2 regions of the Methylobacterium terrae genome follow, and region 1 is predicted to be linked to the other one. Evidence: predicted binding sites of a transcription regulator. Region 1 holds the regulator's gene; the other holds the start of a gene.
What was found. Region 1 encodes LexA, which represses DNA repair genes until DNA is damaged. Its sites were predicted from a motif close to TGTTCNNNNTGTGTTCNG; they were not measured.
Positions count from the first base shown of each region.

Region 2: the regulator LexA is predicted to act here: its motif matches at 1,041-1,058, upstream of DK419_RS14665 (putative DNA modification/repair radical SAM protein).

Region 1 covers NZ_CP029553.1:2,263,566-2,267,099, forward strand. The annotation lists gene uvrB (excinuclease ABC subunit UvrB) at 1-1,455, shown strand, start outside; gene lexA (transcriptional repressor LexA) at 1,618-2,355, shown strand; gene DK419_RS10165 (NCS2 family permease) at 2,420-3,534, opposite strand, start outside.
Region 2 covers NZ_CP029553.1:3,172,389-3,175,922, forward strand. The annotation lists gene DK419_RS14655 (Gfo/Idh/MocA family protein) at 1-530, opposite strand, end outside; gene DK419_RS14660 (hypothetical protein) at 695-904, opposite strand; gene DK419_RS14665 (putative DNA modification/repair radical SAM protein) at 1,076-2,287, shown strand; gene DK419_RS14670 (UdgX family uracil-DNA binding protein) at 2,288-3,534, shown strand, end outside.

The DNA of each region.
Region 1 (3,534 bases):
GAGGAGCTGACCCGGATGGGCCGCTTGATCGAGGCCCAGCGCCTGGAGCAGCGCTGCACCTTCGACCTCGAGATGATCGAGGCGACGGGGGCCTGCAACGGCATCGAGAACTATTCGCGGTATCTGACCGGCCGCAAGCCCGGCGAGCCGCCGCCCACCCTGTTCGAGTACCTGCCCGACAACGCCCTCGTCTTCACCGACGAGAGCCACGTCACGGTCTCGCAGATCGGCGGCATGTACCGGGGCGACTTCCGCCGCAAGGCGACGCTCGCCGAGTACGGCTTCCGGTTGCCCTCCTGCCTCGACAACCGCCCGTTGCGGTTCGAGGAATGGGACGCGATGCGCCCGCAATCGATCCACGTCTCGGCGACGCCGGCGAAGTGGGAGCTGGAGCAGACCGGCGGCGTCTTCGCCGAGCAGGTCATCCGCCCGACCGGCCTCGTCGATCCGGTCATCGAGGTGCGACCGGCGAGATCCCAGGTCGACGACCTCCTCGGCGAGGTGAAGGAGGTGGCCGCCGCGGGCTACCGGACGCTGGTGACGACGCTCACCAAGCGCATGGCCGAGGACCTGACCGAGTACCTGCACGAGAACGGCGTGCGGGTCCGCTACATGCACTCCGACATCGATACCCTGGAGCGCATCGAGATCATCCGCGACCTGCGCCTCGGCGCCTTCGACGTGCTGATCGGCATCAACCTCCTGCGCGAGGGCCTCGACATCCCGGAATGCGCCCTCGTCGGCATCCTGGACGCCGACAAGGAAGGATTCCTGCGCTCCGAGACCTCGCTGATCCAGACCATCGGGCGGGCCGCCCGCAACGCCGAGGCGCGCTGCATCCTCTACGCCGACCACGTCACCGGCTCGATGGAGCGGGCGATGGCGGAGACCGAGCGCCGGCGCAAGAAGCAGCTCGCCTACAACGAGGAGCACGGCATCACGCCCCAGAGCGTGAAGCGCAACATCTCGGACATCCTGGAGAGCGTCTACGAGCGCGACCACGTCCAGGTCGATACGGGGCTCGCCAAGTCCGCTGTCACGGTCGGCCACAACCTCAAGGCGGTGATGGCCGACCTCGAGAAGCGGATGCGGGCGGCGGCGGCCGACCTCGACTTCGAGGAGGCGGCGCGCCTGCGCGACGAGCTCAAGCGCCTCCAGGCGACCGAGCTCGCCATCGCCGACGACCCGATGGCCGAGCAGGCCGACGTCGAGCGCGAGGCCGGCCGCTTCGGCGCCAAGCGCAAGCGGCGCGGCCCCGAGCCGCTCGGCTACGGCCCCGGCGGCAAGGGCACCTCCGACGAGGGCACCCGCATCCGCGAGCCCGACCTCGACGAGATGGGCCCGGGCACCGACCGCGAGGTGCCGTTCTCCTACGCCGAGCGCCCGACCGGCCGCTCGACGCAGGGGTTTCCGGGCCAGCGGCCGAAATACAAGGGGCGCAAGGGGCGGGGCTGACGCCCCGTCCCGCCCGAATAGGCTCGATCTCTCCTCTCTGCCGGGGGCCGTTGCTGTGCTCTCGCGCGGATTTCGCCGACCCGCTTGCGGAACACTTGCGGAACGCTTACCATGTTCGCGATTTGTTTCCGGAGCGCGCCAGCGCGGGGATGAGAGTGTCACATGCTCACGCGTAAGCAGTTGGACCTGCTCCGCTTCATTCAGCAGAGAATGCGCGAGACGGGCGTGCCCCCGTCCTTCGACGAGATGAAGGACGCCCTCGACCTCAAGTCGAAATCGGGCATCCACCGCCTGATCACGGCGCTCGAGGAGCGCGGCTTCCTGCGCCGCCTGCCGAACCGGGCCCGGGCGATCGAGGTGATCCGCCTGCCCGACACGGTGACGGGGCCGGCGCAGGCCGCGCCGAGCGCCGAGGTGGTACGGTTCAACCCCAGCGTGGTCGAGGGCGGTCGCGCCCACGAGCCGAAGCGGCCCGCCGGCATCCCCGCGATGGCGACGGCATCGGACGAGAACGGCCAGTCGGTCAGCGTGCCGGTGATGGGCCGGATCGCCGCCGGTACGCCGATCTCGGCGATCCAGAGCCAGAGCCGCACGGTGGCGATGTCGCCGGACTTCCTCGCCAGCGGCGAGCACTACGCCCTGGAGGTGCGCGGCGACTCGATGATCGAGGCCGGCATCCTCGACGGCGACCTCGTGGTGATCCGCCGCCAGGAGACCGCCAATACCGGCGACATCATCGTGGCGCTGATCGACGACGAGGAGGCAACCCTCAAGCGCCTGCGCCGCCGCGGCTCGTCGATCGCGCTCGAAGCCGCCAACCCGGCCTACGAGACCCGCGTGCTCGGGCCCGACCGGGTGCGGATCCAGGGCCGGCTGGTGAGCCTGGTCCGGAAGTACTGAGGCGGGTCGAGAGGCGACGCCCGAACCCTCCCCCGCAGAGGGGAGGGTTCGGGCGGTGCGCCCTTCAATGCGCGCTGCCCGTCGCCACGAACTTGAACAGGAACACGCCTGCGATCACCCACACCACCGGCTTCACCTCCCGGAACCGCCCGGTGAGCAGCTTGATCACCGCGTAGGTGATGAAGCCGAAGGCGACGCCGTTGGCGATCGAGTAGGTGAAGGGCATCAGGAGCGCCGTGACGCAGGCCGGCAGCACCTCGGTCAGGTCGTCCCAGTCGAGGTCGACCAGCTCGTGCAGCATCAGGCAGGCGACGTAGAACAGGGCCGGGGCCGTGGCGTAGGCCGGGACCGAGCCGGCGAGCGGCGCGAAGAACAGGCAGGCGAGGAAGAGAACCGCCACCGTGGCGGCGGTGAGCCCGGTGCGGCCGCCCTCCTCGACGCCGGACGCGCTCTCGAGATACGCCGTGGTGCTCGAGGTGCCGAGCAGCGAGCCGACGAAGATCGACGAGGAATCGGCCATCAGGGCCTTGTCGAGGCGCTCCATCTTGCCTTGCGTGAGCAGCCCCGCCCGGTTGGCCACGCCCATCAGCGTGCCGGTGGCGTCGAACAACTCGACGAGGAAGAATACCAGGATCACGTTGAGGAGCCCGCCCGACAGGGCGCCGGTGATGTCGAGGGCGAACAGGGTCGGGGCGATCGAGGGCGGCAGCGAGGCGACGCCCTGGAAGTTGTTGTCGGCGACGACGAAGCTGAGGGCCGTGACGGTCAGGATGCCGGCCAGCAGCGCGCCGCGCACCTTGCGCACCGAGAGCACCGCGACGATCAGGAAGCCCAGCACCGCCAGCACCGCGCTCGGCTTGTGCAGGTCGCCGAGGGTGACGAAGGTCGCCGGGCTCGCCGCCACCACGCCGGCGCTCTTCAGCGCGATGATGGCGAGGAAGAGCCCGATGCCGACCGTGATGGCGATGCGCATCGATCGCGGGATGCCCTCGACGATGATCCGGCGCAGGCCGGTCAGCGTGACGGCCATGAAGAGGAGGCCGGAGATGAACACCGCGCCGAGCGCCGCCTGCCAGGTGTAGCCCATCTGGAGCACCACCACGTAGGCGAAGTAGGCGTTGAGCCCCATGCCCGGCGCCAGCGTGATCGGGTAGTTGGCGTAGAACGCCATCACCAGCG
Region 2 (3,534 bases), 910 kb from region 1:
TTCTCGCACAGCACGTGCTTGCCGGCGCCGGCCGCGGCGATCACCTGGTCGCGGTGCAGCGCGTTCGGGGTGACGATGTAGACCGCCTTCACCTCCGGGTTGCGGGCGAGCGCGTCCCACCCGTCGTAGCCGTAGACTGCCTCGGGCCTGATGCCGTGCTGCGCCGCCACCGCCTTGGCCTTGTCGGGCGAGCCCGACATCAGCGCGACGGGCTTCGCCTTGCGGCACTCGCCGAAGGCCGGGAGGATCTCCTCCAGCGACAGCCTCCCCAGGCCCACGATCGCGAAGCCGACCCGCTCGGAGGGCGGCAGCGGCGCCGGCGGCGGCGGGGAGGGGCGGTCGGACGGGCCGCGCCAGTTCGGGAACGTGACCTTGCCGTTCTCGACCTTGCCCGTATCGACCGGCCGCTCGGGCCCGGGCGTCCCTTGCCCGGACGTCCCTTGCGCCGCCGCGCTGCCGATCCCGACCAGGGTGGCCCCGCCGGCCATCATCAGGCTGCGGCGCGAGAGGGCGGTGACATCGTCCGGCATCGGCACTCATCCGTTGGGGCGGGAGCCTGCGCAACGTGTCGAGGGTGGCGGGGTTCCGGCGATGCCGAGCGTTGGTCGGACCGCTCGATGACGCTTCGGACCGGCAACGCGAGAAAGGCCGACCCTCGCGGGCCGGCCTTCCGGGAACTCACCGCACCTCAGGCTCACTCGCCCGCCATCATCTCCGGCGAGAAGTGGCCGCACCAATCCTGGGCCGAGACCACCGGCCACAGGCCGTGCCCTTGCGGCTCGGGCTGGCTCACCGGCGGGTTGAAGCGGCACAGGCCCTCCTCGCCCTGCGCGGCGGCGCCGTTGAGCTTGTGGTCGTCGTAGTAGCGGCAGCTGTGGCAGTTCGCGGACGGGGTCGTCGTCATGTCGTGCCTCCTTGCGAATTAGAAGAACTCCAATCAGGCGGATAACGGGAGGGCGCGCGGCGGGTTCCCGATGCGCGGTCCGCGACGCGGCACCCCCGATGCGGCTTTCGACCACGGGGACGCGCCGCCTTCCGCCTTGAACGAACCCAGAACAGAGCCCAGGTTGCCGGTATGGACGACGCCCTGAAGAAGAAGCTCACGATCCTCGCCGACGCGGCGAAGTACGATGCCTCCTGCGCCTCGTCGGGGGCGCCCAAGCGCAAGGCCGAACCCGGCGGGCTCGGCTCGACCACCGGGGCCGGGATCTGCCACGCCTACACGCCGGACGGGCGCTGCGTCTCGCTGCTCAAGATCCTGCTCACCAATTACTGCCTGTTCGACTGCGCCTACTGCGTCAACCGGCGCTCCTCGAACGTGCGACGGGCCCGGTTCTCGGTCGACGAGGTCGTGACGCTGACGGTCGAGTTCTACAAGCGCAACTACATCGAGGGGCTGTTTCTCTCCTCCGGGATCATCCGCTCGCCCGACCACACGATGGAGCAGCTGATCCGGGTGGCCAAGACCTTGCGTCAGCGCCACGGCTTTCGCGGCTACATCCACCTGAAGACCATCCCCGAGGCGAGCCCGTGGCTGATCGAGCAGGCCGGGCTCTACGCCGACCGGCTCTCGATCAACCTCGAACTGCCGACCGAGGCGAGCCTGGAGCGGCTGGCGCCGGAGAAGGACGGCGCCGCGATCCAGACCGCGATGGGCCAGATGGGCGAGCGCATCCTGCAGGCGAAGGAGGAGAAGCGCCGCTTCGCCCCCGCCGGGCAATCGACGCAGGTGATCGTCGGCGCCGATGCCAGCACCGACGAATCGCTGATCCGCACCTCGGCGCGGCTCTACGACCATTACGGCCTGAAGCGGATCTACTACTCGGCCTTCAGCCCGATTCCCGACGCCGCCTCGATTCTGCCGAGCAAATCCCCGCCGCTCCAGCGCGAGCACCGGCTGTACCAGGCCGACTGGCTGATGCGGTACTACGAGTTCTCGCCCGACGACGTGGCGGGGGCGACCGAATCCGGCATGCTCGCCCTCGACGTCGACCCGAAGCTCGCCTGGGCCCTGCGCAACCGCGACCGCTTCCCCGTCGACGTCAACAAGGCCGACCGGGAGATGCTGCTGCGGGTGCCGGGCCTCGGCGTCCGGGCGGTCGACAAGATCGTGGCGGCGCGCCGGCACGCGACCCTGCGGCTCGACGACGTGGCGCGGCTCACCTCGGGCCTCAAGCGCGCCCGGCCGTTCCTGATCGCGGCCGATTACGCGCCGGTGCGGCTCACCGACCGGCTCGACCTGCGCGCGCGCCTCGCCGAGCCGCCGCGCCAGCTGAGCCTGTTCTAGATGGCGCTCCGCACGATCCGCCTGCGGCCGGGCGCCGACCTCGCGGGTTTCCGCGAGGCGGTCCGGCGGCTGATCCACGAGGGCGTGCCGCCGGAGGCGGTGACCTGGGTCGCCGGGGAGGCGCGCTCGCTGTTCCCCGAGGACGCGCCCCCCGGGGAGCCCGCGCCGGCGCTCGCCCTGCCGCGGGCGGTGGCCGCCCTCGCCTCCGCCGTCGTGATGCACCGCGAGCCCGAGCGCTACGGCCTGCTCCACCGGCTGATCCGGCGCGTCGCGGACGGCGAGCGCCACCTCGCCGAGGTCGCCAGCGACCCGCTGGTCCACCGCCTGAACCTGATGCGCAAGGCGGTGGGCCGCGACCTGCACAAGATGCACGCCTTCCTGCGCTTCCGCCGCGCCGGGTCGGGCGAGGGGACGGGGGAGGGCGGCCGGGAGCGGTTCGCCGCCTGGTTCGAGCCCGAGCACCACATCCTCGTCGAGGCGGCGCCGTTCTTCTCGGCCCGCTTCCCGTCCTTCGACTGGTCGATCCTGACCCCGGACGGCTCGGCGCACTGGGACGGGCGGTCCCTGTCCTTCGGTCCGCCGGGCTGGCGCGAGGACGTGCCCGAGCAGGACGCGTTCGAGGCCGGCTGGACCGACTATTATTCCAGCACCTTCAACCCCGCCCGCACCAACCTCGCGGCGATGCGGGCCGAGATGCCGAAGAAGTACTGGCACAACATGCCCGAGACCGCGGCGATCCCGGGGCTCGTGCGCGAGGCCGGGCGGCGGGTCGGGGAGATGATCGCGCGTGCCCCCGAGGCGCCGGCAAAGCGCGTGCCGGCGCGGGCGCTCGCCGCCATGGCGGCGCAGGAGCCGGACTCCCTCGAGGCGCTGAACGCGGTGATCCGCGCCTCCGAGCCCCTGGTGCCGGGCGCGACGCAGGCGGTGCTCGGGGAGGGCCCCGTGGGCGCCGCCATCGCCTTCGTGGGCGAGCAGCCGGGCGACCAGGAGGACCTGCAGGGCCGGCCCTTCGTCGGCCCGGCGGGCCGGCTGCTGGCGGGCGCCCTGCGCGAGGCGGGGATCGACCGCGACCGGGCCTACCTCACCAATGCGGTCAAGCACTTCAAGTTCGAGGCGCGGGGCAAGCGGCGCCTCCACCGGTCGCCCACCGCCGGCGAGGTCGCGCATTACCGCTGGTGGCTCGACCGCGAGCTCGCCTTCGTGGCCCCGCGCCTCGTGGTGGCGCTCGGCGCCACCGCCGTGCTCGC